3 regions of the Streptomyces sp. NPDC002935 genome follow, and region 2 is predicted to be linked to each of the others. Evidence: riboswitches for the same ligand, from Rfam matches in the RefSeq annotation. Region 2 holds a riboswitch; each other region holds the start of a gene.
What was found. A riboswitch is a leader RNA that binds a small molecule or an ion and turns the genes downstream of it on or off. The one in region 2 is predicted to bind S-adenosylmethionine.

Region 1 (7,171 bases), on a different contig from region 2:
GCTGCATGACGAGTGCCTCGTGCAGCGCCCGCGCCGTACCGGTCACGTCGTACGGGTTCACGGAGATCGCGTCCTCGCCCAGCTCCTCGTACGCCCCGGCCTCCCGCGAGAGCACCAGCACACAGCCCTCGTCGGAGACGACCGGGACCTCCTTGGCGACGAGGTTCATGCCGTCCCGGATGGGGTTGACGAGGGCGACGTCGGCCAGCCGGTACGCGGCGAGCGAGCGCGCGAAGTCGTCCTTGACGTGCAGTACCACCGGGGTCCAACCGGGCGTTCCGTACCGGGAGTTGATCTCGTCGGCGACGCGCTGCACCTCGGCGGTGTACTCCCGGTACACGGCGAGGTCCTGCCGGGAGGGGTAGGCGAAGGCCACGTGGACCACCCGCTCGCGCCACTCCGGGTGGTCGTCGAGAAGCTGCCGGTACGCCAGCAGTCCCCGCACGATGTTCTTGGACAGCTCGGTCCGGTCGACGCGCACGACGGTCCTGCGGCCCTCGCCGATCTCCTCGCGCAGCGCGGCCATCCGCTCCTCGACGTCCGGCCGGTGGGAGCGCTCGCGCAGGAACTCGGCGTCCGCGCCGAGACCGTGCACGCCGACGAGGGTCTCGCGCACGGGCGGCCGGACGCCGTCCAGGTGCTCGATCGCCCTGGGGGTGCCCGAGGGCCAGGTCGCGCAGTAGCGCTCGGGGTCGGCCTTCTCCGCGCAGAGCATGAAGGCCGTCGCCCACCGCCAGGTCAGGAACGCGACCCGGTCCGCGCCGAGCATGCCCCCCACCAGCTCCGCGCGGATGTCGTCGGGGAGCATCCGGAAGTAGTCCTCGGGTGCCCACGGCGTGTGGGAGAAGTGGCCGATGCGCAGGTCGGGGCGCAGCTCGCGGAGCATCCCCGGCACCAGGCACAGGTGGTAGTCCTGGACCAGTACCGAGGCGCCCTCGGCGGCCTCCTCGGCCAGCGCCTCGGCGAAGGCACGGTTGTAGGTCCGGTACGACTCCCACTGGCGCCGGAACTCCGCGTCGAAGACCGGCTCCAGCGGGGTCTGGTACAGCATGTGGTGGACGAACCACAGCACGGAGTTGGCGATGCCGTTGTACGCGTCGGCGTGCACCTCGGCGTCGATGGCGAGCATCCGCACGCCGTCCTCGCCGACTCCGCGCCGTACCGCCTCCCGGTCGCCGTCGCCGAGGGCCGAGCACACCCATAGCGCGCCCGCGTCCGGCCCGATCGCCGAGAGTCCCGAGACGAGGCCGCCGCCGCCGCGCCGGGCGTGCAGCGAGTCGTCCTCCCGTACCTCGTAGGTGATCGGGCCGCGGTTGGACGCGACCAGAATCCGGTGGGCACCGTGCGTTGAAGCCATGCCTCGAAACCTAGCCCCGTGTCGAAACGCTCAAACGTTCCCTTCGGCCGTATGCGATCGCCGGCCGGTCGGGCTGGTCTACGCGGCTCTGCGCCGCTGGTACTCGGAGATTTCGGTCATCGGTGGCCTTTCCTCCGTGTCGACCGAGTACGTGCGCGGCTGGAAACCGTCCCGGCCGCGCTCGAACTGGGTGAGGGCGGGGCGGATCAGGTGCCCGCGGGCCAGCCGGAGCTGGGCGGTGCGGTAGATCGCGGCGGCCATCCGGCCGAGGGCCTGGCCGTCCTGGTGGCGGTGTTTGCGGACGCCGACGTCGACCTGGGCGAGGGCGTCCAGACCCACCAGGTGCAGGGCGTCGACGAGCATGCCCAACTCCACGCCGTAGCCGACGGGGAACGGGAGCTGTTCGAGCAGGGAGCGACGGGCCGCGTACTCGCCGCCGAGGGGCTGGACGAAGCCCGCGAGCTGCGGCCAGTGCATGTTGAGCAGGGGGCGGGCCATCAGCTCGGTGACCCGGCCGCCCTGTCCCGAGGCGCCGCCCAGCGGGCGGTCGTACATGGCCTTGACCAGATCGACGCCGGGGTCGGTGAGCAGCGGGCCCACGATTCCGGAGACGAAGTCGGACGAGAACTCCTTGAGGTCCGCGTCGATGAAACAGACGATGTCCCCGCTCGTCACGAGCAGTGACCGCCAGAGCACCTCGCCCTTGCCGGGCACTGCCGGAATCCGCGGGAGGATGTCGTCGCGGTGCACGACTCTCGCGCCCGCGGCGGCGGCGACCGCGGAGGTGCGGTCCGTCGAGCCCGAGTCGACGACGACGATCTCGTCGACGAGGGGTACCTGCTGCATCAGGTCGTGGCGGATGATCGCGACGATCTCGCCGACCGTCTCCTCCTCGTTGAGCGCGGGCAGCACGACACTGACCGTCGACCCCGTGATGCGTTTCGCGGCCATGAGCCTGTGGAGCGGGCGGTCGGTCAGGGACCAGGAGCGTGTGCCCAGCCAGCTTTCGACTTCTTTCAGCACGGTCTGCGGCTCCTCACTGTCTGATCACACGCTCTCATCAGCGTGCCCGCTGCGGCCAGCGGCAGATCGATTGCCGTCGTCTCGCGGTTCGGACGACTATCTCAACTGTCCTGGCCTTCGGTTACAGTCTTGAACAACGCGGATGACCATCGCATGTCCTGGATCGTCGGTACGTATCGCGTTCAACAGTCCAACAATTAAATACCGCTCATCCAGAGGGGCAGAGGGATACGGCCCGATGAAGCCCCGGCAACCCTCCAGCCGGTCTCGTACCGATCGATGTCGATCGCGTCGCGAGGCTCCCGGCTAGGGAAGGTGCCAAATCCGTCTCACGGCGAAGTGCGTCGTGAGGAAGATGAGGAGAAAGGGCCTCGCCTCCATGGCTGCGCAGACAGTTGCAAGCACCACGAACTCCGTGAGCTCCGCCGAAGCGGTGGACCTCGGCCCGGCCGCGGCGCTTTCCTGCCGCGAGTGCGGGCACCGCGTCCCGCTCGGTCCGGTCTTCGCCTGCGAGGAGTGTTTCGGCCCGCTGGAGATCGCCTACGACTTCTCGGCCTACGAAACCGAGGAGCTCCGCAAGCGCATCGAAGCGGGACCCGCGAACATCTGGCGCTACGCGCCCCTCCTGCCCGTCCCCGCGGACGTGGCCGAGAAGCCGAACATCAACCCCGGCTGGACCAAGCTCGTCCAGGCCGACAACCTGGCCCGCGCGCTCGGTGTCGACGCCGGCAAGCTCTTCGTCAAGGACGACTCCGGCAACCCGACGCACTCCTTCAAGGACCGCGTCGTCGCCCAGGCCATCGAAGCGGCCCGCGCCTTCGGCTTCACCACCCTCTCCTGCTCCTCCACCGGCAACCTCGCCGGCGCCGTCGGCGCCGCGGCGGCCCGCGCCGGCTTCCGCTCCTGCGTGTTCATCCCGCACGACCTGGAGCAGGGCAAGGTCGTCATGGCCGCGGTCTACGGCGGCGAGCTCGTCGGCATCCAGGGCAACTACGACGACGTGAACCGCTTCTGCTCCGAGCTGATCGGCGACCCGGCCGGCGAGGGCTGGGGCTTCGTCAACGTCAACCTGCGGCCGTACTACGCCGAGGGCTCCAAGACGCTGGCGTACGAGATCTGCGAGCAGCTCGGCTGGAAGCTCCCCGACCAGCTCGTCGTGCCGATCGCCTCCGGCTCCCAGCTCACGAAGATCGACAAGGGACTGCAGGAGCTGATCAAGCTCGGGCTCGTCGAGGACAAGCCGTACAAGATCTTCGGCGCGCAGGCCGAGGGCTGCTCCCCGGTGTCCGTCGCCTACAAGGCCGGCCACGACGTCGTACGGCCGCAGAAGCCGGACACCATCGCCAAGTCGCTGGCCATCGGCAACCCCGCGGACGGGCCGTACGTGCTCGACATCGCGCGGCGCACCGGCGGTGCGGTGGAGGACGTGAACGACGAGCAGATCGTCGACGCGATCAAGCTGCTCGCGCGCACGGAGGGCATCTTCGCGGAGACGGCCGGTGGTGTGACCGTGGGCGTCACCCGCAAGCTGATCGAGAACGGTCTTCTCGACCCGACCCTCACCACGGTCGTGCTGAACACCGGCGACGGCCTCAAGACTCTGGACGCGGTGGCCTCGGACACCGGGCTGACCGCGACCATCCGCCCGAACCTCGACTCCTTCCGAGAGGCTGGCCTCGCATCATGAGCGTCAACGTCCGCATCCCCACCATCCTGCGCACCTACACCGGGGGCGCCGCCGAGGTGTCGGCCGAGGGCACGACCCTCGCCGAGGTCATCGCCGACTTGGAGAGCAACCACACGGGCATCGCCGCGCGCGTTCTGGACGACCAGGGCAAGCTGCGCCGCTTCGTCAACGTGTACGTCAACGACGACGACGTCCGGTTCGAGCAGGGCCTTCAGACGGCGACCCCGGACGGTGTCGGTGTCTCGATCATTCCGGCCGTCGCCGGAGGCTGATCGTTACCCTCGGTAATGCCGAACACGCTGAGTTCATCGAATTGCCCCCTCCGTGAGAGAAACGGAGGGGGCAATTCTGTAGGGTTGAGCGCGCTACAGTTGGGGAAGTCGCTTCGCTTTCGATGTTGGTTTCATGCCGGACGCATATGAGTTCTTGCCCGGCATCCGACAAGAAGTAGCCAAACTGCCCCGCCTATTTGAGCCGTTTATGGCATTTACGGGGCCCGACTTGCCCTGAATCCTTGCACATTCTCCGCATATCAGCGATCAGCCATGCCCAGAATTCTCGTCCGATTGACCTGTTGCAGACGGCAGTTGGACAGATACATTCAGCCGCGGTCGACGCGTTCCGGCGCACACCCCCAACCGTTGGGGGGGTGAGGTTTGACCCGGATCCGCGAAGTGTGGATCTGTGCAAGGGCCAGTAATAGGGGAGTTAGGCATGGCTCAGGGCACCGTCAAGTGGTTCAACGCGGAGAAGGGGTACGGCTTCATCGCGGTCGACGGTGGTGCGGACGTCTTCGTGCACTACAGCGCGATTCAGATGGACGGCTACCGCACCCTTGAAGAGGGTCAGCGAGTGGAGTTCGAAATCTCGCAGGGCCAGAAGGGTCCGCAGGCGGACATGGTCAAACTCGCCGTCTGATCCGGGCGCGAACGACCACCGACGCACTCACGCCGGGGGGCCCGCATCCCACCAGGGATGCGGGCCTCTCGTGCGTCCTCGGCCGCCCTCCGCTGTCCTGCGCGCGCCCGCGCGCCCGCGAGCGCCTTCTCGGGCGCCGCGCGGAGGCTGCGCCCGGAGGCCCGTACGGAGGCCGCTCGTGGGGCCCGTTTTCACGAGAGGCGCTTGCACTCGCAGGGGTCGAGTGCTAATCATTGGCGTTAGCACTCTCCCAGTGAGAGTGACAGAACTTGGATCGGGCCAGTGAGGCCCGCGGGCCTGTGGGGCAAGGAACCACAAGGCTTGCAGGCCGTCCGTCGCGGGCGCGGGCACGATCCGGAGCAATCCACCCCGTCCGGGAGGACCACTTCACATGGCCAAGATCATCGCGTTCGACGAGGAGGCACGGCGCGGTCTCGAGCGCGGGATGAACCAGCTCGCCGACGCCGTCAAGGTCACCCTTGGCCCCAAGGGCCGCAACGTCGTCCTCGAGAAGAAGTGGGGCGCGCCCACGATCACCAACGATGGTGTTTCCATCGCCAAGGAGATCGAGCTCGAGGACCCGTACGAGAAGATCGGCGCCGAGCTGGTCAAGGAAGTCGCCAAGAAGACGGACGACGTCGCGGGCGACGGTACGACCACGGCGACCGTGCTGGCCCAGGCGCTCGTGCGCGAGGGTCTGCGCAACGTCGCCGCCGGCGCCAACCCGATGGCCCTCAAGCGCGGTATCGAGAAGGCCGTCGAGGCTGTCTCCGGTGCCCTCCTTGAGCAGGCCAAGGATGTCGAGACCAAGGAGCAGATCGCTTCCACGGCCTCCATCTCCGCCGCCGACACCCAGATCGGCGAGCTCATCGCCGAGGCGATGGACAAGGTCGGCAAGGAAGGCGTCATCACCGTCGAGGAGTCCCAGACCTTCGGTCTGGAGCTGGAACTCACCGAGGGCATGCGCTTCGACAAGGGCTACATCTCGGCGTACTTCGCCACCGACATGGAGCGTATGGAGGCCGTCCTCGACGACCCGTACATCCTGATCGCGAACTCCAAGATCGCGAACGTCAAGGACCTGCTCCCGCTCCTCGAGAAGGTCATGCAGGGCGGCAAGCCGCTGCTGATCATCGCTGAGGACGTCGAGGGCGAGGCCCTGTCGACCCTGGTCGTCAACAAGATCCGTGGCACCTTCAAGTCCGTCGCCGTCAAGGCTCCGGGCTTCGGTGACCGCCGCAAGGCCATGCTCGGCGACATCGCCATCCTCACGGGCGGCGAGGTCATCTCCGAGGAGGTCGGCCTCAAGCTGGAGAACGCGGGTCTGGACCTGCTGGGCCGCGCCCGCAAGGTCGTCATCACCAAGGACGAGACCACGATCGTCGACGGCTCCGGCTCTGCCGACCAGGTCGCCGGCCGGGTCAACCAGATCCGTGCCGAGATCGAGAACTCGGACTCGGACTACGACCGCGAGAAGCTCCAGGAGCGTCTGGCGAAGCTGGCCGGCGGCGTGGCCGTCATCAAGGCCGGTGCCGCCACCGAGGTCGAGCTCAAGGAGCGCAAGCACCGCATCGAGGACGCCGTTCGCAACGCGAAGGCGGCCGTCGAGGAGGGCATCGTCGCCGGTGGTGGCGTGGCTCTGCTCCAGGCTTCCTCGGTCTTCGAGAAGCTCGAGCTCACGGGTGACGAGGCGACCGGCGCCAACGCCGTGAAGCTCGCCCTGGAGGCCCCGCTCAAGCAGATCGCCGTCAACGGTGGTCTCGAGGGTGGCGTCATCGTCGAGAAGGTGCGCAACCTGCCCGTCGGTCACGGCCTGAACGCCGCGACCGGTGAGTACGTCGACATGATCGCCGAAGGCATCATCGACCCGGCGAAGGTGACCCGCTCTGCTCTGCAGAACGCCGCCTCCATCGCCGCGCTGTTCCTCACCACCGAGGCCGTCATCGCCGACAAGCCGGAGAAGGCCGCTGCCGGCGGCGCTCCGGGCGGCATGCCGGGCGGTGACATGGACTTCTGATCGACCCCGGTCGATCATCGTCCTGACGTTCCGAGGGCGGCACCTTCCCGAGAGGGAGGGTGCCGCCCTCGGGCGTTTTCCGAGTCCCTGCGGCCGGGTTCCCTCCCCGTGAGCGTGGCCCGGATCACAGCGGCAGTTCGCGACGTGGCGGAATGCCGTGCCCGGTGCG
Region 2 (7,171 bases):
GCCTCGGGATCGCTCCACACGGTGGTGTTGTTGACGCCGGGGAAGTGCGCCGCGAGGTGGATCTGCTTGAGCGGCTTGCTCATGGTCGGGGGTCCTTCCGGCTCAGGCGGTCGTGGCGGCAGGGGGTGCCCCATGCTCGGAGAGCTTGGGGGAGTAGCGGTTCGCGGGGCGGTCGAGGCCGAGCAGCCCGCGCAGGGTGTCGGCCTCGTAGGCGCGCCGGAAGACGCCCCGGCGCTGGAGTTCGGGCACGAGACCGCGGGTGATCGCGGGGAGGTCGTGCCCAACGACGGCGGGCCGCAGCCGGAAGCCGGACAGTCCCGATTCGCCCAGTTCCTGGAGCAGATCGGCGAGTTGGGCAGGCGTTCCGGTGAAGACGCGGGCGTCGCTGGTGTACGGCGGGCCCGCGAGAGCGTCGAGTCGCTCGCGGCGCGCCTGCGCGGCGCCGGGGTCGTCGTCCAGGAACACCACGAGGTCGCCGAAGAGGTGCAGGGTCTCCTCGGCGCGGCCGGCCACGGCCTGCTCGGCGCGGATCTCCCCGACGATGGCACGGGCCTGGCCGGCGTCGTGGGGAGTGACGTAGCCGAGGTCGGCGGCCCGGGCCACGAGCCGGTAGGGGACGGTCGCGTGGGCCAGGGCGCTGACGATCGGCCGGCCCTGGGGCGGCCGGGGTGTGATCGAGGGGCCCTTGACGCTGAAGTGCCTGCCCTCGAAGTCGATGTAGTGCAGCTTGTCGCGGTCGATGAAGCGGCCGGTGGCGACGTCCCGGATCTCCGCGTCGTCCTCCCAGCTGTCCCAGAGCCTGCGCACGACCTCGACGTAGTCGGCGGCTTCGTCGAAGACGTCGGCCACCACTTCCTGTACAGCGGGGGTGTCGTAGTCCTCGAGTCGGAACGGCGGGAAGGTGCGGTGTCCGAAGTGCGCGGCCTCGTTCGGGCGTGCCGTGACCTGTACGCGCAGGCCCGCGCGTCCGGTGCTCACATAGTCGAGGGTCGCGATGGCCTTGGAGATATGGAACGGCTCCGTGTGTGTGGCCACCACGGTCGGCACCACACCTATGTGGTGGGTCAGCGGCGCGACGCGCGCGGCGATGAGGACGGCGTCCAGGCGCCCGCGGACCTGGTCGGTGCGGCCGTCCGGTTCGGTGGGCGACGAGGACTGGAGGCCGAGCGCGTCCTCGATGGTCACAAAGTCGAGCAGGCCGCGCTCGGCCTCGGTGACCAGGTCGGTCCAGTAGGCGGCGGTGAGCAGTTCACGGGGGCGGGCGACCGGCTCGCGCCAGGCGGCCGGGTGCCATCCGGCGCCGTCGAGGGCGACGGCGAGGTGCAGGGAAGAGGGTGACGAGGACACGGGAGGTGCCTTCCTGATCGACCGTACGAGGAAGCCGGCCCCCGGTGGACGGGGGCGGCCGCGAGGGCAACAGGTCAGGAGTTGTCGAGCGGCAGGCCCGGCGGGTTGACCTGGGAGGTGCCGACGGCCTCGTTGGAGAGGTTCCAGGCGGCCAGCCACTTCGCGTACTGGCCGTTCTCGATCAGGTGGTTGATGGCGTCGGCGACGGGCTTCGCGAGCCCGCTGCCCTTCTTCGCGGTGGCCGCTATCAGCCCCTGGAGCGTCGCACCCGCGCCGGAGAACTGGCCCGCGTTGCGGGTCGGGTGGGGAGTCTTGGCGTTCTGGGTCACGTGGTAGGCGACGGCGGGGTTGGGGCCGAAGGAGGCGTCGATCTTCCCGCTGGACAGCGCCAGGGCCGTGGCGTTGTTGTCCTGGTAGTACTTGACGGTGAGCTTCTTGCCCTCCTTGGCCAGTTTCGCCTTCCACTCCAGAAGAATCTTCTCCTGGTTGGTGCCGGCCCCCACGGCGACGGTCCTGCCCGCCAGGTTCCGGTAGTCGCCGTCGAAGTTCCACGTGCTCTTCTTCAGGACCTCGAAGGCGAGGTTGTCCTTCCGGTACGAGGCGAACTCGTACTTTTTCTTGCGCTCCTCGGTGTCGGTGACGTTGGAGAAGGCGACATCGACCTTGCCGCTGTCGACGCCGACGAACAGGTTCTCCCAGGTCGAGTTCTTCACCACCGGCTTCAGCCCGAGGACCGCGGCGACCAGTCGGCCCAGGTCGGGTTCGGTCCCCGTGAGCGTCTTCTGGTCCTGTCCCACGTAGTTCAACGGCGCCGATCCGGCGGGCAGGGCGCCGACGCCGACCACCAATGTGCCTTTCTCGGCCACGGACTTGGGCAGCTCGGCACTGATCGACTTCACCTCGGACACCTTCACCCGGGTTTCCTTGGCCGCGCCGTTGGAGAGGGCGCCGATGGTGAGGGTTCCGGCCGAGTCGCTCCGCGTCCGGGTGGCCGCGTCGCTGTCTCCCCCGCACGCGGCGAGGGAGGTGGCGAGGGAGGCGACGGCCACCGAGGCGGTGACGACGCGGAGAAGTCTGCTGTTGGGGCTGAGGGTGCGCATGGCTGTCCTTGTCAGGTGTGCGATGAGATGTGGGGCGCGGTCCCGGCGGGCCGCGGATTCGGGGAGGAGGTGCCTCGCTGTGTGCTGCGGACGGCGAGGCCGGAGCATCTCCCCGAGGGGTGTCCGGCTTCGCTCCAGGGACGCGAAGGGTGCCTGGCTGTGTGCCAGGGAGGGCAGGGTCAGAGCACCTTGCTCAGGAAGTCCCTGGTGCGCTCTTGTCGCGGATGGTCCAACACCTGGTCGGGCGGGCCCTGTTCGACGATGCGGCCGGCGTCCATGAACACCACCCGGTCGGCGATCTCGCGGGCGAAACCGATCTCGTGGGTGACGATGACGAGGGTGGTGCCGCTGTCGGCCAGGTCCTTGATGACGGCGAGCACCTCCCCGACCAGTTCGGGGTCGAGCGCGGACGTCGGTTCGTCGAAGAGGATGACACCGGGCCGCAGGGCGAGGGCTCGGGCGATGGCCACGCGCTGCTGCTGTCCGCCCGACAACTGCCGTGGATAGGCGGCGGCCTTGTCCGCGAGCCCCACGCGGGCGAGCAGATCGCGGGCCAGCTCCTGGGCGTCGGGCTTGGACAGCTTGCCGGTCGCCACCGGAGCGGCGGCCACGTTGTCCAGCACGGTGAGATGAGGGAAGAGGTTGAAGTTCTGGAAGACGAATCCGATCCGGCCGCGCTGGGCCAGGATGACCCGCTCGCTCAGCTCCTTCAGACGCTCGCCGTGCCTGCGTACGCCGATGAGCTCGCCGTTCAGACTGACATGGCCGATCTCGGGCTTCTCCAGGTGGTTGATCACGCGTAGGAGGGTGGATTTGCCGGAGCCCGACGGCCCGACGACCACCGTCACCTCCCCCGGCCGGACGGTCAACTCCACGCCGTTCAGTACCTGTTGGGTGCCGTACCACTTGTGCACGTCGTGCACCTGGAGCGCCGCGGGCCGCACCTGGAGCGCTCCGGCGTTCTCGGCCGTCGAAGCCGTGTCCGTCGCCTGCGCGGCACGCGCCCTCCGTGTCCAGGTGCTCGTCCGATCCCTGTCGCCGGTCATATCGCCGTCTCCCTCCGGACTCGGGCCCGCATCTCGCGCAGACCGTTCCGCACCTTCTGCAGCGGGGTCGGCGGCAGGGTGCGCAGCGCGCCCCGCGAGTAGTGCCGCTCGACGTAGAACTGGATGACGGACACGACGCTGGTGAGGATCAGGTACCAGACGGTGGCGACGAGGAGCAGCGGCACGATGTCGCCGGGGTAGGTGCTGCCCATGCTCTGCACGGAGCCGAACAGGTCCAGCAGGGACACGTAGAAGACCAGTGAGGTGCCCTTGATCAGACCGATCAGCTGGTTGACGTAGTTGGGGGTGATGGAGCGCAGTGCCTGCGGGAAGACGATCCTCGCGAACTGGTACCGCTTCGGCAGGCCCAGGGCGGAGGCCGCCTCGTGCTGGCCCTGGTCGACGGAGAGGATGCCGCCGCGCACCACTTCGGAGGCGTACGCCGCTTCGTTGAGGCTCAGTCCGATGACGGCGACGGCCATGTCGGTGGCCAGGCGGGACTCGTCGAAGGTGAAGAAGGCCGGGCCGAAGGGCACGCCCACGCTCAACGTCTGGTACAGCGCACTGAAGTTGTAGAGGAACAGCAGGACCACGATCAGCGGCACCGACCGGAACAGCCAGGTGTAGACCCAGCTCACCGCGCGGAGCACCGGGCTAGGGGAGAGCCTGGCCAGGGCGAGCAGGATGCCGCCGAGGAGGCCCAACACGGCGCTGTAGACGGCGACTTCAAGGGTGATGAGCAGGCCGTCGAGGATGGTCGGGCGGAGGAACCAGTACTGGAACCGGTCCCACTGGTAGAAGGGATTGGTCACCAGCCCATGGGTGATCTGGGCGACCAGGACGAGCACGACGGCCGTGACGAGATGGCGGCCGGGACGCCGGAGCGGAAGGACCCGCTGAGCCGTCAGGGTCTTGGGCGGGGCGGGGAGGTCGGTACGGGGGATCGTCTCGGCGAGCGGTGCCGATCCGGAGGACACAGCGGTGCCGGGAGATTGACTCATGGAGAGCTCCAGCGGATTCGGACTCCCCGGACCACGGAAGCGGCAGCGCGACGCGGAGCGGAAGACGGCTCAGCACGAGGCGCCGCACGGGCACACGCGGAACGGGGGGCTGGACGGGGAAAGGACACACCGCGGCAGCAGTGGTCGTCAGAGAACCGGAAGAACCGTCAGCCTCGGCTGACGGTGCGGCACATGACCGTACACAGCGCGCTGTTGACGCGCAGCAGGTCGACGGAGCGGTCGGCGCACAGCACGACGCGGCCGAGGCGCCGCCATGCGGTCGTCCCGTCTGCTGCGTACATCGCCGTCACCGTCGTCTCTCCGGCCCTGGGGCATCCCGTTGTGCGCCGCACGTTAGGCCCGCCCCGAAAAGAATGTCAATGCGGGTGACCACCAGGTGAGACCGCGCGCCCGGCCTTCTTGACGGCGTCACAGGGCGCGCCGAGACTGGCGTGGACGGTCACGATTGTCAGCGCCCACGGTGCGGGTTCGTCCGCTCATGTGGTCATCGGCCCCGGCCCGCTGACAGGCAACCCTTCCACCGCGACGGGGTGCCCCGGGTCCCGCCGGTGCGGCGGGGCAAGCGTGGTCTCGCGTCTCGCGAGCCCCGGAGGTGGGACCGGTGGGAATGCCCAGGAACGGCTTGACGAGGCGCTTGCACATCGATCTGTTGCGTGTCTCCAGCGCTTACTGATCCGCAGCCGGTCCGTTCGATCCGGACCGGCGCGACAAGCGCAGTCGCTCCGCATTCGGCCGCTGGTGCCCACAAGGCGGCGGTGGCTTCCTCGTTCCCCAAGGGAGAGTCATGCCCGAGACAGCTTCGCGCACTTCCGGCACAGTCAACTCCTGTGCCTGTGACCAGGTTTCGTTCCCCTCGGACCTTCGCCTCAAGTTGGCGACCCCGTCCGCCCTCTCGCGCAGCACGCACAGCCGGATCGGCGTCGGCCTGGCCGGCGGCTTCTACCCGGCACCGCACCGCTACGAGCTGTATCTGTCGGAGAGTTGTCCGCTCTCGCTGCGCATCGCGATCACCCTCGACCTGCTCGGTCTGAAGGAATCGGTCGCCACCACGCTCCTGACGCACCCGGCCGGGACACCCGAGGCCTTCGCCTCACTGCGCCGCGCGTACGAGGCCACCGAGCACCACTACGAGGGCCCCCTGACGGCGCCCGCGCTGTGCGACCGATGGAGCGGACGCATCGTCAGCAACGACACCCCCGACATTCTCCGCGATCTCGCGGGCCTGCTCTCCGGTCACAGCGCGGGCCGTCCTTCCACACTGCGTCCACCGACCCTTGCCGCGGAGATCGACGCCCTCCGCGACCTGCTGGACCGCGACGTCACCCCGTCCGCCCGGCCCGCGGAACTCTCGGCGGCCCTGGAGTTGCTGGACTGTCAACTCGGTTCCCGGCCCTACGTGTTGGGCGAGAGCCTGACGGCGGCGGACGTGGACGCGTGGGTGGCCCTCACCCGACTGGACCCGGCCGGCGCTCTCTGCTCATACCCCCGGCTCCAGGACTACGTACGCCGCCTCGGCGACCACCCCGCCTTCCGGGCGGCAACGAGGTAGTGCTCGGCTCCCCGCTCAACCGCGCGGAATCAGGACGATGCTCAGGCCTCTCATGGTCGAGGTCCATTCCCGGCCCTGATCGAGGGCCTCGCGTCCCGAGCCCAGGATCTGGTCCTGCAGGATCAGCGCCGACGCGCGGAGCGCCTCCCACGGCTCCGGCACGTCGAAGGCGCGGCGCGACCGCTCGACGGAGCCGATCAGAGCACGGCAGGCCGCCTCCACGTCAGCGACGTTCTGACCGGCCGACCCGACTCCCTCGATCGACCACGTCATCCACAGGTGGCCCATGGCCCCACTCTGTCCCATCCCCGGAAACAGCGCATGCCCAGTACGCAGAGCACTTGTCGAGAGGGTCCACCGGTCTGCCCCCGTCCACGTGCGGTCCGGCGGCGTTCGACGCAGGCTATGACCGTAGGAGCGTGACAACCCACCACACGTCCGGCGGCCAGAAGGAATGACGATGGCTGACACAGACGCGTCGACGCGGCCGTCGGTCGCACAGCGCCGGGTTCTCGCCCCGCTCGCCCTCGCACAGTTCATCTGCAGCTTCGCCGGCTCCAACATGAACGTGATGATCAACGACATCAGCGAGGACCTCGACACCACCGTCCAGGGCGTGCAGATCGCGATCACGGTCTTCCTGCTCGTCATGGCCGCACTGATGATTCCCGGCGGCAAGCTGACAGACCGCTACGGCCGGAAACGCTGCTTCCTGGCCGGCCTGTCGGTGTACGGGGTCGGCGCCCTGCTCAGTGCCGTCTCCCCCGGCCTGGGCGTCCTCATCCTCGGCAACTCGATTCTCGAAGGCGTCGGAACAGCGCTGCTCATCCCGCCCGTCTACATCCTCACGACACTCCTCTTCCCGGACATGACCTCCCGCGCCCGGGCCTTCGGCGTCATCATGGCGCTGGGCGGCATCGGCGCGGCGGCCGGCCCGCTCATCGGCGGACTCATCACGTCGTGGATCAGCTGGCGGGCCGCATTCGTGTTCCAGGCCCTGGTCGTCGCGCTGATCATCGTGCTCAGCCGGCACGTCGAGGACCCGCTTCCGCCCGATCCGACACGCCCGTTCGACACCGTAGGAGCCGTCCTCTCGGCCACGGGTCT
Region 3 (7,171 bases), on a different contig from region 2:
TGCACCAGCGGCACCGCACCGACTCGATGGTCTCACTGACCACCTCGCGCTCCTCGACCTTCGGCTCACCGGCCAGGTCGAGGTGCACGTACTCGACGACCTTCGAGGAGCGGGTCACGTCGAAACGCGTGAGGTTGCCGCAGAGGGCACAGCGCCAGCGCGTCTTGGCGTCGGGCAGGGGAACTGTCATAGGGCAGTCGCTTTCCTTCTAGTGTCCGTCCAACGCCGGTCTCCCGGCGCATGTGGCTCGTAACCCTACGGCCTGGCGGGTACTCGACGCTCGGCTGTCCGCGGCGGCGAGGCGGCCTGTGTGCTTCGGTCCCGTTACGTCATGCTCTGCACCATGATCGGCAATTGGAGTACGGCGGTCGGCAGGGCGCTGCGGGGTCAGTCGGCGCCGGTGACGTACGGGCTGATCGTCCTGTGTTGTCTGATCTTCGTGATCGGTCCCGCCTCGGGCCTCGATCCCGCGTACGGCACCGGGGACGAACTGCTGGTCGCCCAGCGGGCGTACTTCCGCCGCTGGGGCGTGGTGCCGGCGGACCTGTTCGGCGGGGCCCCGCGCGAGGCGCTCACCCCGGCCACAGCCCTGTTCATCCACGGCAGCTGGCTCCACCTTCTCGGCAACATGCTCTTCTTCTACGTCTTCGGGGCGATGACCGAGGAACGCATGGGCCATGGGGAGTTCGCCCTCTTCTACATGGGCTGCGGATATCTGGCCCTGCTCGGCTACGCCGCCGCCAACGCCACCTCGCAGCAGTCCCTGGTCGGGGCCTCCGGGGCGATCTCCGCCGTGCTCGGCGCGTTCCTGTACCTGTTCCCCAAGGCCCGGGTGACCAGTCTCTTCCCGTTCCTGTTCTTCCTGCCGCTGCGGTTCCCGGCCTGGGTGGTGCTGCCGTTCTGGTTCGCCCTGCAGTGGCTGGCGGCGGGCCGCAGCGAATCGGGCCCCGGGGTCGCCTATCTGGCCCACCTCGTGGGCTTCTCCGCGGGTTTCGTCTACGCGTGGGTGCGGTTCGGCCGCCGTACGACCGCCGCGGCCTCCCTGGGGGCGGTGCCGGGGCCCCCGGCGGAACAGCCGGGCCAGGTGGACCGCGAGTAGGGTGAGATCCCCAATAGTGGCCCCCGAGGGAGAGAACAAGCCGTGATCACCGCGATCGTCCTCATCAAGACCAGCGTGGACCGGATCCCCGAGATCGCCGAGTCGATCGCGTCGCTGGAGAGCGTCAGCGAGGTCTTCTCCGTCACCGGCACCTACGACCTGATCGCCATGGTCCGGGTCAAGGCCCACGACGACCTCGCGGACGTCATCCCCGGCAGGATCAGCAAGATCCCGGGCGTCGAGGCGACGGACACGCATGTGGCGTTCCGTACATACTCCGAGCACGACCTGGAGGCGGCGTTCGCCATCGGTCTCGACTCCTGACCGACGGAACACCGCCTCCGGGCGGTACCGGCGCGGGGGTCAGACCGCCGGGACGCAGCGGCCGTCCTCGGTGCGGTACTGCCACCGGGCGCCGTCCCGGACGAGTTCGCGCACCGCGCGGACGAAGCGCTCGACGTGCTCGTCGGGGGTACCGGCCCCGAAGCTGACGCGGATGGCGTTGAGGGACTTCTCGCCGGGGGCCGCCTCGGGGGCGCCGCACTCCCCCTGGGTCCCCGGGTCGCTGCCGAGCAGCGTGCGGACCAGCGGGTGGGCGCAGAAGAGGCCGTCGCGGACCCCGATGCCGTACTCGGCGGAGAGCGCGGCGGCGAAGTGCGAGCTGTTCCAGCCCTCGACGACGAAGGAGATGACGCCCACCCGCGGGGCGTCGTCGCCGAAGAGGGAGAGGACCCGGACCTCCGGGACCTCGGCGAGACCCGCGCGGACGGTACGGATCAGGTGCTGTTCACGGGCGACGAGGTTGTCGAAGCCCTCGTCGGTGAGCGCCTTGCAGGCCGACGCGATCGAGTACGCGCCGATGACGTTCGGCGAGCCGGCCTCGTGCCGGGCGGCGCTGTCGTGCCACTCCACGTCCACGCCGCCGTCCGCGCGCCGGGCGACCTTGCGGCTGGCGCCGCCGCCCGCCAGGTACGGCTCGGCCTCGCGCAGCCAGTCGGAGCGGCCCGCGAGGACACCGGAGCCGAAGGGCGCGTACAGCTTGTGCCCGGAGAAGGCGACCCAGTCGACGTCGAGGTCCTGGACCGACACCGGGTGGTGCGGGGCGAGCTGAGCGGCGTCCAGGACGATCCGGGCGCCGTGGGCGTGCGCGGCGGCGGCCAGCTCACGCACCGGCCACAGCTCCCCGGTGACGTTCGAGGCACCGGTGACGCAGACCAGGGCCGGTCCGTGGTCACGGGCGGCGAGGGCGCCCTCCAGGACCGCGACGGCCTCGCCCGGGGTGCGCGGGGCGTTCAGGTACGTCACCCGGGCGTCGCGCCACGGCAGCAGCGAGGCGTGGTGCTCGGTCTCGAAGACGAAGACCTGGCAGTCGGCCGGGAGAGCGGCGGCGAGCAGGTTGAGCGAGTCGGTGGTGGAGCGGGTGAAGACGACCTGGTCGCCGGCGCGGCAGTCGAGGAACTCCTCGACGGTCCTGCGGGCGTTCTCGAAGAGGTCGGTGGACAGCTGCGAGAGGTAGCCGGCGCCCCGGTGGACGCTGCCGTAGTACGGCGCGTACGCGGCCACGTCGTCCCACACCCGCTGAAGGGCGGGCGCGCTGGCCGCGTAGTCGAGGGCGGCGTAGGTGACCTCGCCGCCGGTGACGAGCGGGACGGTGACATCCCGGCCCAGAACGGCCAAGGGGGCACAAACGGTCTGGTCGGCGGCAACGGTGGAGACAGACATGGCGAGCTCCTGTGAGAGGCAGGCGGGATCACCGCGCGAGCCGGCCGCCCGGAGGCAGGGCTCAGCGCAGGAAAGGGTGAAAAGGGTGTGCGGAGGTGGGGCTCGACGCCCTATCGCATTCGCTTGCTCACAGAAGGCTCCCTCGAACGACCAGGACCCCTGGTTGCATCCGCCCGGAAGGGCGGGAGGGGTCCGCGCTTGCCGTAGGCCTCGCTGCCTACGACCTGGTCTTCACCCGGGGCACCCCGCCACGGACGGAGGGTTGCCGGACAGCCGGCCGGGGCCTGATGGCTGTCACTCATGACCTGATACAGCATCTTGCCAGAGGATCATCCACGCGCAAGGCGCAGTCCGGATTCTGGACTGCGCCTTGCTCCGTGTCATGGGTGGATCAGGCGTTGCTGGCGGCCACCCAGCGGTCCAGGGTGCGCTTCGCGGCGCCGGAGTCGATCGCCTCGGCCGCCTTCTCCATTCCGTCGCGTAGCTGGTCCGCGAGGGGCGCGCCGGTCGGCGACAGGGCCACCAGGGCCGCCGCCGAGTTCAGCAGGACCGCCTCCCGTACGGGCCCCTTCTCGCCGTCCAGCAGGCGCCGGGCGACCTCCGCGTTGTACGAGGCGTCGGCGCCGCGCAGGGCCTCCACCGGGACGATGTCGAGCCCGACGTCACGCGGGTCGAAGCGCTCCTCGGTGACCTTGCCGTCGCGGACCACCCAGACATGGGAGCCCGCAGTGGTGGTCAGCTCGTCGAGGCCGTCGTCACCGCGGAAGACCAGCGAGGAGTTGCCGCGCTCGGCGAACACACCCGCCACGATCGGCGCCATGCGGGGGTCGGCGACTCCGACCGCCTGGGCCCTCACCCGCGCCGGGTTGGTCAGCGGGCCGAGCACGTTGAAGGTCGTCCGGATGCCCAACTGGCCGCGTGCCGCCGCCGCATGACGCAGCGCCGGGTGAAACTTCACCGCGAAGCAGAAGGTGATCCCGGCCTCTTCGGCCACCTCGGCGACCCGCTTCACCGTGAGCTGGAGATTGACGCCGAGCTTCTCCAGGACGTCCGAGGAGCCGGACGCGGAGGACGCGGCCCGGTTGCCGTGCTTGACGACCTTGGCGCCGGTGCCGGCCACGACGATCGAGGACATCGTGGAGATGTTGACGGTCTTCGCCCCGTCGCCGCCCGTGCCGACGATGTCGACGGTGTGTCCGGGCACTTCGATCACATTGGCGTGCTCGTACATCGCCCGGACGAGTCCGGAGATCTCCTGGACGGTCTCGCCCTTGGCCCGCAGGGCGACCATGAACCCGGCGATCTGCGCGTCGGTCGCCTCGCCGCGCATGATGCGGTCCATCGCCCAGGCCGTGTCGTCCGCGCTCTGGTCGCGGCCTTCCAGCAGGCCGTTCAGTACCTGGGGCCAGGAACGGACCGCCGCGGTGTCGCCTCCGGCGGGGTTCACAGCGCTCATGGTCGCTCCTGGGTTCGTAGGTGACGCGAAGGGACTCACCCCTTGCGCGGGGTGAGTCCACCCTATCCAGCCCGCGAGACGGCAAAGAGCCCCGTCCATTGCCTGGACGGGGCTCTCGCCGTGGCGAACTACCGGGGATCAGTGGTGGCCGTGGCCGCTCGTGATCTCCTTGTACTCCTCGACGGTGGGCTTGGGGATCTGGTTGTCCTCCCCGTAGAAGCCCTCGCTCATCTTGGCGCGCAGCTTCTGCGTGCCCGAGACCTTGCGCTCGACACCGTTCTCGTCGACCGTCGGGCCGATCTCGGCCGGCTTGTACTGCTCGTGCGCGGTGAGCGTGTGCAGCGCGTCCTGGCTGAGCGGCTCGTGGACCTCGATGAACTCACCGTGCGGCAGGCGCTTGATGATGCCCGACTCGCGGCCGTGCAGCACCTTGTCCCGGTCCCGGCGCTGGAGGCCGAGGCAGATCCGCTTGGTGGCGATGAACGTGAGCACCGGCACGACGAAGAACGCGATCCGGACGAACCAGGTGATCGAGTTGATCGACAGGTGGAAGTGCGTGGCCCAGATGTCGTTGCCGCCGCCGACGAGCAGGACGAAGTACCAGCTGATCCAGGCGGCACCGAACGCGGTCCGGGTCGGGACGTTGCGCGGGCGGTCCAGGATGTGGTGCTCGCGCTTGTCGCCGGTGACCCAGGACTCGATGAACGGGTAGACCGCGATCGCGACCAGGACCAGCGGGAAGATCACCAGCGGGATGAACACGCCCAGGACGAGCGTGTGGCCCCAGAGGTTGATCTCCCAGCCCGGCATGACACGGATCAGGCCCTCGGAGAAGCCCATGTACCAGTCGGGCTGGGCGCCCGTGGACACCATGTCCGGACGGTACGGACCCATCGCCCAGATCGGGTTGATCGAGGCGATCGCCGCGATGGCCGCGATGACACCGAAGACCAGGAAGAAGAAGCCTCCGGCCTTGGCCATGTAGACCGGCAGCAGCGGCATGCCGACGACGTTGTTGTTCGTCTTGCCGGGGCCCGCGTACTGCGTGTGCTTGTGGTAGAAGACCAGGATCAGGTGGCCCACGACCAGGCCGAGCATGATGCCCGGCAGCAGCAGCACGTGCACCGAGTAGAAGCGGGCAACGAAGTCGCCGCCCGGGAACTCGCCGCCGAACAGGAAGAACGACAGGTACGTGCCCACGATCGGCACGGACAGGACCGCGCCTTCCATGAAGCGGACACCGGTGCCGGAGAGCAGGTCGTCCGGGAGCGAGTAACCGGTGAAGCCGGTGAACATGCCGAGGACGAACAGCAGGAATCCGAAGACCCAGTTGACCTCACGCGGCTTGCGGAACGCACCCGTGAAGAACACGCGCATCATGTGCACGAACATGCCGGCGAGGAAGATCAGCGCCGCCCAGTGGTGGATCTGCCGGATCAGCAGGCCACCGCGCACCTCGAACGAGATGTGCATGGTCGAGTTGAACGCCTCGGACATCAGCTGGCCCTGCAGCGGGACGTAGCTGCCGTGGTACTCCACCTCGTTCATCGACGGGTGGAAGAACAGCGTCAGGTACACACCCGTGAGGATGATGATGATGAAGCTGTAGAGGCAGACCTCACCCAACATGAACGACCAGTGGTCGGGGAAGATCTTGCGCATGTTGGACTTGGCCAGGGAGTAGATCCCCAGACGGCCGTCGGCCCAGTCGGCCACCCGCTCACCGGCGGGCGCCTTCTCGCGCGAGGAGCGCGAGTCGGAGGTGGTGGCAGTACTCATCCGCGCTCCCAGAATGCAGGACCGACGGGCTCTTCGAAGCCGCTGAGCGCCTCGAGGTAACCCTCGTCGTTCACACCGATGCGCAGCTGCGGCAGGGCGTGACCGGCCGGGCCGAAGATGACTCGGGCACCGTCGGAGAGGTCGAAGGTGGACTGGTGGCACGGGCACAGCGCGTGGTGCGTCTGCTGCTCGTACAGGGAGATCGGGCAGCCGACGTGGGTGCAGATCTTCGAGTAGGCCACGATGCCGTCGTAGGACCAGTCGAGTTCCTGCTTGTCCTTGATGTCCTCCGGCTGGAGCCGGATGACCATCAGGGCCGCCTTGGCGATCTCCTTCTGGAAGTCCTCGTCGTGCTCCTCCAGGCCCTCGGGCTTGACGAAGGTGAGCGAACCGACGGCCACGTCCGAGGGACGCAGCGGCTCGTTCGTGTTCATGTTGACGAGGAGCTTGCCCTTGGACCACAGCGTGTGGCGCAGCTTCGTGCCGGGCAGCGGGCCGAGGTCGCGCAGCAGCACGACGCCGGAGAGCGGGAACAGGGCCAGCGCGCCGAACATCGTGTTGCGGATCAGCTTGCGGCGGCCGAGCGCGGACTCCTTGGCACCGGCCTTGAAGTCGGCCATGACCTTGGCCTTGACCGCGGGCTCCGCCTCGATCGGGTGACGCTCGTCGGCGATCTCCACGTCGGACATCAGGGTGCGGGCCCAGTGGACCGCGCCCGCGCCGATCGCGAACAGCGCCACACCGAGCGTCATGCCCAGCGCGAAGTTCAGCGCGCTGATGTGCCCGAGCGGGAAGATGAAGACCGACTTGTCGTTCGGGATCGCCACGTACGAGGCGATGAAGCCGACGGTGGCCAGCATCGACAGCACGAACAGCATGGCGACAAGGCGCTCGGACCGCTTGGCGGCCCGCTCGTCGATGTCCTGGATGCGGTGCTCGTGGGGCGGGAGCCCCGGGTCCGCGAACGGGTTCTGCTCGTCCGCGACGGCTACCGCGCCATGACCGTGCTCGGCGTGGTCGTCGGAGGCCCGCTCAGCGGGCACGTTCTCTTCTGGAATGTCTTGGCTACTCATGACTTCTTGGCCTTTGCGGTCCGAGCGGCGACCCAGACGGCG

Region 1: it holds a riboswitch for S-adenosylmethionine, as region 2 does, so the genes downstream of both, thrC (threonine synthase) here and ABZX90_RS17440 (putative leader peptide) in region 2, are expected to answer to the same signal.
Region 3: it holds a riboswitch for S-adenosylmethionine, as region 2 does, so the genes downstream of both, ABZX90_RS38130 (aminotransferase class V-fold PLP-dependent enzyme) here and ABZX90_RS17440 (putative leader peptide) in region 2, are expected to answer to the same signal.

What each region holds. Positions count from the first base shown of each region.
Region 1 is NZ_JBEXNW010000042.1:39,939-47,109, forward strand. Features, by position in the region: gene ABZX90_RS37695 (trehalose-6-phosphate synthase) at 1-1,357, opposite strand, end outside; gene ABZX90_RS37700 (glucosyl-3-phosphoglycerate synthase) at 1,436-2,380, opposite strand; SAM riboswitch class I at 2,586-2,742, shown strand; gene thrC (threonine synthase) at 2,760-4,067, shown strand; gene ABZX90_RS37710 (MoaD/ThiS family protein) at 4,064-4,339, shown strand; gene ABZX90_RS37715 (cold-shock protein) at 4,782-4,985, shown strand; gene groL (chaperonin GroEL) at 5,377-7,002, shown strand.
Region 2 is NZ_JBEXNW010000011.1:167,162-174,332, forward strand. Features, by position in the region: gene ABZX90_RS17410 (NtaA/DmoA family FMN-dependent monooxygenase) at 1-83, opposite strand, end outside; gene ABZX90_RS17415 (LLM class flavin-dependent oxidoreductase) at 103-1,347, opposite strand; gene ABZX90_RS17420 (ABC transporter substrate-binding protein) at 1,422-2,447, opposite strand; gene ABZX90_RS17425 (amino acid ABC transporter ATP-binding protein) at 2,627-3,391, opposite strand; gene ABZX90_RS17430 (amino acid ABC transporter permease) at 3,490-4,494, opposite strand; gene ABZX90_RS17435 (hypothetical protein) at 4,662-4,796, opposite strand; SAM riboswitch class IV at 4,997-5,086, shown strand; gene ABZX90_RS17440 (putative leader peptide) at 5,123-5,188, shown strand; gene ABZX90_RS17445 (glutathione S-transferase C-terminal domain-containing protein) at 5,300-6,064, shown strand; gene ABZX90_RS17450 (hypothetical protein) at 6,080-6,352, opposite strand; gene ABZX90_RS17455 (MFS transporter) at 6,525-7,171, shown strand, end outside.
Region 3 is NZ_JBEXNW010000043.1:51,477-58,647, forward strand. Features, by position in the region: gene ABZX90_RS38115 (hypothetical protein) at 1-190, opposite strand, end outside; gene ABZX90_RS38120 (rhomboid family intramembrane serine protease) at 344-1,099, shown strand; gene ABZX90_RS38125 (Lrp/AsnC ligand binding domain-containing protein) at 1,142-1,423, shown strand; gene ABZX90_RS38130 (aminotransferase class V-fold PLP-dependent enzyme) at 1,463-2,821, opposite strand; SAM riboswitch class IV at 3,011-3,127, opposite strand; gene trpD (anthranilate phosphoribosyltransferase) at 3,213-4,277, opposite strand; gene ABZX90_RS38140 (cytochrome bc complex cytochrome b subunit) at 4,416-6,056, opposite strand; gene ABZX90_RS38145 (Rieske 2Fe-2S domain-containing protein) at 6,053-7,129, opposite strand; gene ABZX90_RS38150 (c-type cytochrome) at 7,126-7,171, opposite strand, start outside.